3 regions of the Roseibium sp. FZY0029 genome follow, and region 3 is predicted to be linked to each of the others. Evidence: predicted binding sites of a transcription regulator. Region 3 holds the regulator's gene; each other region holds the start of a gene.
The links. The regulator PhoB, encoded in region 3, activates phosphate uptake and scavenging genes when phosphate is short. The targets are predictions, from matches to a motif close to TGTCATNNANCTGTCAT.
Positions count from the first base shown of each region.

Region 1: V1T76_RS13585 (NAD-glutamate dehydrogenase) is a predicted target of PhoB. The motif match lies at 1,897-1,913, and genes of this name have one in related genera.
Region 2: V1T76_RS19990 (alkaline phosphatase) is a predicted target of PhoB. The motif match lies at 1,985-2,001, and genes of this name have one in related genera.

Region 1 covers NZ_JAZDVZ010000004.1:413,479-416,754, forward strand. The annotation lists gene leuD (3-isopropylmalate dehydratase small subunit) at 1-189, opposite strand, end outside; gene argC (N-acetyl-gamma-glutamyl-phosphate reductase) at 229-1,179, opposite strand; gene V1T76_RS13580 (peroxidase-related enzyme) at 1,319-1,885, opposite strand; gene V1T76_RS13585 (NAD-glutamate dehydrogenase) at 1,993-3,276, shown strand, end outside.
Region 2 covers NZ_JAZDVZ010000007.1:79,558-82,833, forward strand. The annotation lists gene V1T76_RS19980 (ABC transporter ATP-binding protein) at 1-781, opposite strand, end outside; gene V1T76_RS19985 (DeoR/GlpR family DNA-binding transcription regulator) at 778-1,584, opposite strand; gene V1T76_RS19990 (alkaline phosphatase) at 2,064-3,276, shown strand, end outside.
Region 3 covers NZ_JAZDVZ010000001.1:338,900-342,175, forward strand. The annotation lists gene V1T76_RS01555 (aspartate aminotransferase family protein) at 1-191, opposite strand, end outside; gene V1T76_RS01560 (GcrA family cell cycle regulator) at 632-1,168, shown strand; gene phoB (phosphate regulon transcriptional regulator PhoB) at 1,408-2,109, opposite strand; gene phoU (phosphate signaling complex protein PhoU) at 2,189-2,884, opposite strand; gene pstB (phosphate ABC transporter ATP-binding protein PstB) at 2,916-3,276, opposite strand, start outside.

The DNA.
Region 1 (3,276 bases), on a different contig from region 3:
CGGCTTGTTGAGAATGAAATTCTCGTTTTCCGACCCGTCGTCGTTGGTGCGCATTTCATGGAACAGCGCGCTGCCGAGACCGGTGCGCTTGATCGTCTTCAGGAACTGCTTCGGAATGATCATGTCCGTGTCGATGTTGACGATCGGCAACGGTGCCGCGACACCGGTCAGGGTCTCAAATTTTTCCATTCTTCTTCTCTCCTGAAAGGCCTGAAAACGGATGCCCGCTCACGCAGCGAGGCTGGTGGCCTGGTCGACACCGAGCATCAGATTGAGGTTCTGGACGGCCGCACCGGACGCGCCCTTGCCCAGGTTGTCATAGACCGCAACGATGGCGGCCTGCGCCCTGGCGTCATTTGCAAAGACGTGCAGTTGCAGCTTGTTGGTGCCGTTGAGCGCCTGCGGGTTCAGGCTGTCGGATTTCTCGAGCCCTTCCAGCGGCGCAACCTCAACGAAGCCACCGGCAGCGGACGCGAAATGATCCGCGATTGCCGCGTGCAACTGCTCGCCGGTCGGAATGCTTGCCAGTCCGGCCAGGTTCAACGGCACAACCGTCAGCATGCCCTTGTAGAAGCTGCCGACGGTCGGGGTGAACAACGGCGCCGCATCGAGCAGGCCGTATTCAGTCATTTCCGGCAGGTGCTTGTGGTTGAAACCGAGCGCATAGGGCGCAAACGCGTTGACGTCAGCGCCAGCGGCTTCGTAGTCGGCAATCATGCCCTTGCCGCCACCGGAATACCCGGAAATTCCGAAATAAGTCAGGTTGAAGTCCGACGGCAGCAGCTCTGCAGCGACCAGCGGACGCACCGCCGCGATCAGTCCCTGCGGCCAGCAGCCCGGATTGGTGACACGCATGGCAGCAGCAATGATATCGGCCTGATCGAGATCCATTTCGGCAAAGCCGTAGGCCCAGCCGTCGGCAACGCGGTGAGCACTGGAAGCGTCGATCACGCGGGTGGTGTCGTTCTCGATCAGAGCCACGCTTTCCTTGGCCGCCGCATCAGGCAGGCAAAGAATGGCGATATCGGCCTTGTTGAGGTAATCGGCCCGCGCTGACGGATCTTTCCGGCTGTCTTCCGGAATGGAGATCAGCTCAAGGTCACGGCGCGTGGCGAGGCGCTCGCGGATCTGCAGACCCGTCGTACCGGCTTCACCATCAATAAACACGCGCGCGACCATGGCCCGCTCCTCTCCCTCTCAGGATCGCCGTGGCTTTCGTGCCGGATGACACGAAAGTTTCCACGCCGATCAGTGCAAAATCGCAAGCGTCATACACCCAATCGCGCGGCTTGTCACCGCCGCGCGCCACTGCGTTATCTCAACGGGCCATTGAGTGATACTCATCATTCGGACGCATGTCGGAAGCCGCGGCCACCCGGTTGGTCATGTTGAAGAAGGCCGCCACCGAGGCGATGTCCCAGATATCGCGATCCGTAAATCCGGCGTCCCGCAGGGCCTGCCGGTCGCTTTCCAGGATCTCTGCCGGCTTTTCCGTCAGTTTGACGGCGAAGTCGAGCATCGCCCGCTGCCTCGGCGAAAGGTCCGCGACACGGTAGTTCATCACCATCAGTTCACCCAGCACGGGATCCCCGGAAAGCTCGCGCACCGCAGCTCCATGGGCAGTCAGGCAATAAAAACAGCGGTTGACCGCTGATACCGCAACGGCAATCATCTCCCTTTCAAGCTTGGAGAGCGCACACTCGCCCAGCATGAGGTCGTTGTACATGTCAGTGAAGGCGCGCAGCTTCGTTTCGTCGAATGCATAGGCCTTGAGAACGTTGGGAACGAGCCCCAGTTTCTCTTGGCACAGGTCGAAATAAGCCTGCGTCTTTTCACTCAATGTTACACTTGAATCGATTTGCAAGGCCGTGACTTTACTTGACAATTTGCTCCTCCCGTCATGAAACCGTTTATGTCGCTGAAATATGAACTTAAGACTTATAACGAGCCAGCGACAGAGCCAAACCATACGATCGCCTAAGGGGATGGAAAATGCCGGACAAACACGACGTCGAGAAACTGAAGATCATCGACGCGGTCCAAGCAACCTTGAATCAGGAAGATCCGGCTCTCGCCGAGTTTTCAAGCGCCTTTTATGACCGGGGCGCCGCGGAAGACCTTGTGGCCTACACCGCGGAAGAGCTGATCGGCTTCGCCCGGGACGCCTGGCAGGATTTCCAGAACCACGAGCTCGGCACGCACCGCGTCAGCATCGCCGACCCGGCGTTCAAGGCACAGGGCAGCAAGGTCAAGGGCGTCTCGGTCATCGAGATCGTCAACGACAACATGCCCTTCCTGGTCGATTCCGTGATGGACGAGCTGCAGGACAGCAAGATCGAGGTTCACTTGGTCCTGCACCCGATCTTCATCGTGGAGCGCGACGAAAACGGCGTTTTGACGTCCGCCATTGCCCGCAAGAAGCCGCCGAAGCGGACCGACCGGCAGGAAAGCCTCATCCACATTCACGTGACACGGATCGATTCGCCCGAAGCCCGCGCGGGTCTCAAGGCCCGGCTCGACAAGGTGCTGTCCGATGTCCGTGCTGTCGTGTCCGACTTCAAGCCGATGCAGGAACGCCTCGCGGAAGCCATCGACACCTACAAGACCACGCAGATTCCCGGCAGCAGCGACGATTTGTGGGAAGCGATCCACTTCCTGGAATGGATGGAAAACGACAACTTCATTTTCCTCGGTATGCGGGAATACATGTTCGAGGGCGGTGTCGAGGAAGGCGAGCTGTCACCCCACGAAGGCACGGGCCTCGGCCTCCTGTCGGACCCGGACGTGCGCGTTCTGCGCCGTGGCACCGAGTTCGTTCAGATCACACCGGAAATCCGCGAGTTCCTGAAGAAGCCCGAACCGCTGATCATCGCCAAGGCCAATGTGAAGAGCACCGTGCACCGGCGCGTGCACATGGATTACATCGGCGCCAAGCTTTATGACGACGACGGCAACATGAACGGCGAGTTGCGTATTGTCGGCCTGTTCGCCTCGACCGCCTACACGGAGCCGACCAGCACCATCCCGTTCCTGCGCCGCAAGGTTGCCAGCGTCCTGGCCCGCGCCGGCTACGGGTCGGAAAGCCATTCAGGCCGGGCACTGCGGAACGTTCTGGAAGCCTTCCCGCGCGACGAGCTTTTCCAGATCGACCGCGACCGCCTGTTCGATTTTTCCATCGCCATCCTGCAACTGGACGAGCGTCCGCGTATTCGCGTGTTGTCCCGCCCGGACAAGTTCGACCGCTATGTGTCCATTCTCGTGTTCGTTCCACGAGAC
Region 2 (3,276 bases), on a different contig from region 3:
CGTTGGCGGGAAAAAGGTTCATTGGCGGCGTACCGATGAAGCGGGCCGCAAAGGGCGTCGCCGGTTTTTCATAAAGATCCCGCGGGCTCGCAACCTGCTCCAGCCGGCCACCGTTCAAGAGCACAACCTGGTCGGCCATGGTGATGGCCTCGACCTGGTCATGGGTGACATAGACCATGGTGAAGCCGAGCTGCTGCTGCAGTGCGCGGATCTCCACGCGCATTTCATGGCGCAGCTTGGCATCGAGATTGGACAGCGGCTCGTCCATCAGGCAGATCGGCTTTTCACCGATGATTGCCCGCCCGAGCGCGACACGCTGCTGCTGCCCACCCGAAAGCTGCCCCGGCTTGCGCTCCAGCAACTGGCCAAGTCCCAGAAGATCGGCCACCCGTGCAAGACGCCGGTCCCGCTCGGCTCTCCCGACCCGGCGGACCTTGAGGCCGAAAATGATATTCTCGCCGACGTTCAGATGCGGAAACAGCGCATAGGACTGAAACACCATGGCGAGGTCGCGCTTGGCCGACGGGTGGCCGGTGACATCCTCTCCGCCGATCAGAATGCGTCCGCTGCTGACAGTCTCCAGCCCTGCGATCATCCGCAGCGTCGTCGACTTGCCGCAGCCCGACGGCCCCAGAAGCGCCGTAAACGAGCCTGCCGGAATATCGATCGACAGGCCATCGACGGCCACCGTCTCCCCCCAGGTACGCGACACCGTCTCAAGGACGATCGGCTTGCCGGCGCCAGAGGGTTTCGCACCCGGGATACGCGGATCTGATGTCACGCCTCATCCCCGTCGTCGGCCACGAACACTTCCGTTTTTGTGCCGTCCAGCGACGACAGGAAGACATCCGGCACCGGACAATCGGTAAAGACCGCATCCACTTCGCTGAGCTGGCCGCCACGCACATGGGCGTTCCGGCCGAACTTGCTGTGGTCCAGCACCAGAAAGGACTTGCGGCAATTGGCCAGGATGGACTGGCGCGCGGCCACTTCATCCTCATGGAAATCCAGCAACGTGCCGTCTTCATCTACCCCGGCGACACCGAAAATGCCGATATCGACCTTGTAGTTGGAGAAGAACGCCTGCGCTGCTGACCCCAGCACGTCGCGGTCACCATGGCGCAGACGGCCACCCGTGATCGTCACCTGAAACGACGGATTGACTGAAGCGGTGAAGGCAACGTTCAGATTGTTGGTGAAGACCGCCAGCTTCTCGTGCCCGACGAGCGCCTGCATCACGATCTCCGGCGTGGTGCCGATGGAAAAGGCGATCGACTGGTTGTTGCCCACATGTCCGGCGACCAGCTTCGCAATGAGCTGCTTTTCCGGAAGGTTCAGAATCTGCCGGGTGGAATAGTGGATGTTGGACGCCGGCGCGGGCGGCTCGACGCCGCCGTGGGTCCGGCGCAATATGCCAAGTTCGCAAAGACCGTTGACGTCCCGGCGGATCGTCTGCGTGGTTACCTCGAACCGGTCTGCCAATTCTTCGACGGACGCAAATCCCGCCTTTTGTACCAGATCCGCAATTTCGGCCTGACGCTTTGAAATATCTATTTGCCCAAGCATGTTCTTCTGATCCGCCATCGTCCCCTTTCCTTCCGCAGGCGCGGAAGGCCAGTATCTCCAAAGGCATCATGTTGACTCGAAAAAGTCTGACTTCGAAGCCCGTTAAAACATTTTCATATGAACCTTATTCGACGCTCATATGAAAATGATGTGACAGTAGGGGATCAGGTAGCGGGAGGAAACACGAGCAATGCCCAGCAACCGGGGGATGGTGCTCATATCCGCCGGATCGCGAAATATTCTTTTTCCGGGGTATTTGCCGCAACCGGTTCAGCGCCCCGTTAAACCGGTTATCCGGCAAAGGCCTGAACCATACAAACTTCAGTAAACACACCGCCGGACGAAAGATTAGACGGCTCTGGAGGAAGAGATCTGCTCGCACCGCGCAAGGTTATGTAATAAAATTACAAATCCATTTCGTCATCTAACTGTCAATCAAATGTCACGCAGCATTTTTATGTAGCTCACGGGAAAGATCCTCACCTCCGGGAGATAACATGAAAACCATCGTTTGCACTTCTCTGGCACTGGCCCTCACGGGTTCGGTTGCCTTTGCTCAGGACACCGTGCCGCAAGCCTCCAGCCAGTGGTACAAGGATGGCGAAGCCGCCATTCAGGCAATCCTGGACCGTCAGCCGAACACCAACCGCGCCAAGAACGTGATCCTGCTGATCGCGGACGGCAACGGCGTCGGCACCAACTACGCCACCCGCCTGTTCGACGGCCAGCAGAAGGGCATGCTGGGTGAGGAAAACGTTCTTCCTTACGAAACCCCAGAGTTCTACAGCGCTCTGGTCAAGACCTACAACATCAATGCCCAGACGCCGGATTCCGCTCCGACCGCCGGTTCGATGAACACAGGCGTGAAGCAGCGTTTCAACCTGATCAACCTCGGCGAAGAAGCAATCCATGACGATTGCTCCACGGTTGAAGGCAACGAACTTGCCCTGTTCTCCGAACTGATGACCGAAGCCGGCAAGTCTGTTGGCGTCGTCTCCACTGCCCGCCTGACCCACGCGACCCCGGCTGCAGTTTACGCCAAGACCGCGAACCGCAACTGGGAAGACGCCGTGCCGGAAGGCTGCACCGCGCAGAAGGACATCGCGACCCAGCTGATCGACGCCATGGAAGCCGGCACCATCGACTTCGCAATGGGCGGCGGCGGCCGTTACTTCCTGCCGAAGGACAAGGAAATGGGTGGTCTGGAGGGCCGCCGCGAAGACAATGTCGACCTGGTTGAGCGTGCCACCGGGCTGGGTGCCCAGTTCGCCACCGACACTGCCGGCTTCAAGTCGCTGAAGCTTGACGGCTCCAGCCCTGTGCTCGCGCTCTTCAACAGCAGCCACATGGAATATGAAGCCGATCGCGCCGAAGATGACGAGCCGTCCCTGGCCGAAATGACCAAGGCCGCCATCGAGTATCTGTCCAAGAACGAAGACGGCTACTACCTGGAAATCGAAGCCGGCCGCGTCGACCACGCCAACCATGACGGCAATGCAGCCCGTGCCATGCGCGACGGTGTTGCCTTTGCAGAAGCCGTTGCCATGGCTGACGAACTGACAAATGATGAAGACACGCTGATCATCGTCACCGCCGACCACGAACACGCGATCGCCTTCAACGGCTATTGCGGCCGCGGCTCTGCCATCCTCGGCCTTTGCTACGACGTTGCCCAGAAAGGCATCAAGCATTCCGACAAGGTGCTGACCG
Region 3 (3,276 bases):
CACAGTTTTGCGGCCTGATCCTGCAACGCCTTGACCAGATGCGGATGGGCATGACCGAGTGCGTTGACCGCGATGCCGGAACCGCAATCGAGGAATCGTCGGCCATCGGTGGTTACCAGCCAGACACCTTCCCCATGATCGAAAGACAGGTTCGATCTTGCGTAATTTCCGAATAGTGCAGTCGCGGACATAACCTCGTTTGTCTCCTTTAAACGCCCCCGCTGTCCCTGCGTCGCCCCGACGCCGGGCCGCCATCTGGAAAAGATCGCGAAGGGCCAAAACGCAACGTGCCGCCCCGATGAGGCGGCACGTAGCGGTTTCCTTATACACTGCCGGTACCGTGCACTGTCAATGGAAATGGCGCACTGGACATTTCCCCCGCCCTGGAAGACGGATTTCATAAAATTCTCAATGACCTCGCCATAATTGGGGAAAAGTCGTTTCATCCCCAACTGGTTTGGGTCCGGTGGTTGCCTGACAAATTAACGTTATTGTAACCTCTGAACAATCAGACACGAGATCTCGTGAGGCAAATCACCAAAAGGCACTAGATATGCCATTATTAAGCGTGCTTACGCATGCTTAACACGGGGTTAATGGCCGCGGGTCGGTCAAACTAAAGGGTGCGGCGATGAGTTGGACAAACGAACGGGTTGAGCTTCTCAAAAAGCTTTGGGGCGACGGCTTGAGCGCGAGCCAGATTGCGGGAGAACTGGGTGGCGTTACCCGGAATGCCGTTATCGGCAAGGTGCACCGCCTTGGTTTGTCCGGCCGTGCCAAGTCCACGTCTTCAAGCGCAAAGCCGCGCCGGCCGCGGACGGCAGCTCCGGCAACGGGCGCCGCGCCAAAGAAGCCGACCAGCTCACATCCGCAGTCCATCGGTGCAACGGCGCTGAAGGCGGACATGTCACCGGCGCCGGTGGTTGAAGCCAAGCCGCGCGTGGAGCCGATTGCCGAACTGGTGCCGATCTCCCAGCGCGCGACCATCCTGACGCTGACCGAGCGGACCTGCAAGTGGCCGATCGGCGATCCGGCGACCGACGACTTCTACTTCTGCGGCCGCCATTCCGATGCCGGCGTTCCCTACTGCGCCCATCACTGCAAGATCGCGTATCAGCCGGTCGCTGACCGCCGCCGCGACCGCAAGACGATGGCTCAGGCAGGCTGATAGCCTGTAAGCAAAACGATTTCTCGAAAAGCCCGCCGTTTTGGCGGGCTTTTTACTTGGACTTTCGCTCCGCTGATTTGCCTTTCCCATCCACTCGCATCAGACCATTGCCCGAGCAAGGCCTTCGCGGGACCAGGCTGCGACGCCGCGGAAAGCTCTTGTGAGGGAAAGACAAAGCCTCTGAGACGAAAAAGCCCGCTCAAGAGCGGGCTTCTCATCGTATGATCCGAGCTCTGACCTCAGGCGGTTGCGGCGGTGAACTGGTCGTTGAAGGCATACCCGGCACCGCGAACGGTGCGGATCGGGTCCTTCGCCTTGCCCTTGTTCAGGGCCTTGCGCAAGCGGCCGACGTGAACGTCGACAGTGCGTTCGTCCACATAGACATCATGCCCCCAGACACCATCCAGCAATTGCTCGCGGGAAAAGACACGGCCGGGCGAAGTCATCAGAAATTCCAGCAGGCGGAATTCGGTCGGTCCCAGGTGAATTTCCTTGGCGTTGCGGCGGACGCGGTGGGTTTCGCGATCCAGCTCGATATCACCGGACCGCAGCATGGTGGACACCACTTCCGGGCTTGCCCGCCGCAGGATGGCGCGCACGCGGGCCATCAGCTCCGGGACCGAGAAAGGTTTGACCACATAGTCGTCGGCACCGGTCGACAGGCCGCGGATGCGCTCTGCTTCCTCGCCGCGTGCCGTCAGCATGATGACCGGCAGACGTTCGGTGTCCTCGCGCGCTCTCAGGCGGCGGCACAGTTCAATTCCGGAAAGGCCCGGCAGCATCCAGTCGAGCAACAACAGATCCGGCAGGCTTTCGCGCAGGCGGATTTCCGCCTCATCGCCCCGGACACAGGACTCGACCGAGTACCCTTCTGCTTCCAAATTGTATCTCAAAAGAAGGCTGAGCGGTTCTTCGTCTTCAACGATGAGCACCTTCGGCATACATCTCGCTCCAATTACAGCAACCGGCGCCAAGGCGCCGGCCGTTCAGATCTTTTGCAAATGCGACAAACGCCGGCGCTCAGACCGCGCCGGTTTCGTCGACCTTTGCCCGGTCTTCCGGCAGACGTTCACCAGTGACCATGTAGTAGACGTTCTCGGCGATGTTGGTCGCGTGGTCGCCAATGCGCTCGATGTTCTTGGCGCAGAACAGGAGATGGACGCACTGGGTGATGACGCGCGGATCTTCCATCATGTAGGTCAGGAGTTCGCGGAAGATGGACGTGTAGATCGCATCGACCTCGGCATCGGCTTCCTGAACCCGGCGCGCGGCTTCCGCATCCTTGCGGGCGTAGGCATCCAGCACCTGCTTGAGCTGGGACAGTGCCAGTTCGGTCATGTGTTCGACACCAATCGCGAGCTTCTTGTTCTGCAGGTCGCTGTCGATGGCGATCACTCTCTTGGCCACGTTCTTGGCAAGATCGCCGACACGTTCCAGGTCGTTGGCAATGCGGGTGGCAGCGGTGATTTCGCGCAGGTCCTGCCCCATCGGCTGGCGGCGCACGATCAGTTCGATCAGCTTCACTTCAAGTTCGTTGTAAAGCGTGTCCAGACGGATATCGCCCTTGATCGTCGCCTTGGCAAGCTCCAGATCCTGCGACACCAGCGCAGAAACCGCATCGGCAAACGCCGTCTCGGCAATGCCGCCCATTTCGGCAACCTTGCCGGCCATGGCCGTCAATTCGTCATCGTAAGCCGTGACTGTATGTTCAGACATCCTGTGTCCCCTTCAGAAACCTAAAAAATGCTTAGCCGAAGCGGCCCGTAATGTAGTCCTGCGTACGCTTGTCCTTCGGATTGGTAAAGATGTCCTCCGTCAGACCTTCCTCCACCAGAACACCAAGGTGGAAGAACGCGGTACGCTGAGACACACGGGCAGCCTGCTGCATCGAGTGGGTCACGATCACGATGGTGAAGTTTTCGCGCAGTTCGTCGATCAACTCTTCCACCTTCGCGGTTGCGATGGGGTCAAGCGCCGAGCACGGTTCGTCCATCAGGATCACTTCCGGGCTCACGGCAATTGCACGCGCGATGCAAAGACGCTGCTGCTGTCCGCCCGACATGCCGGTGCCCGGCTCGTCCAGACGGTTTTTGACTTCTTCCCAAAGG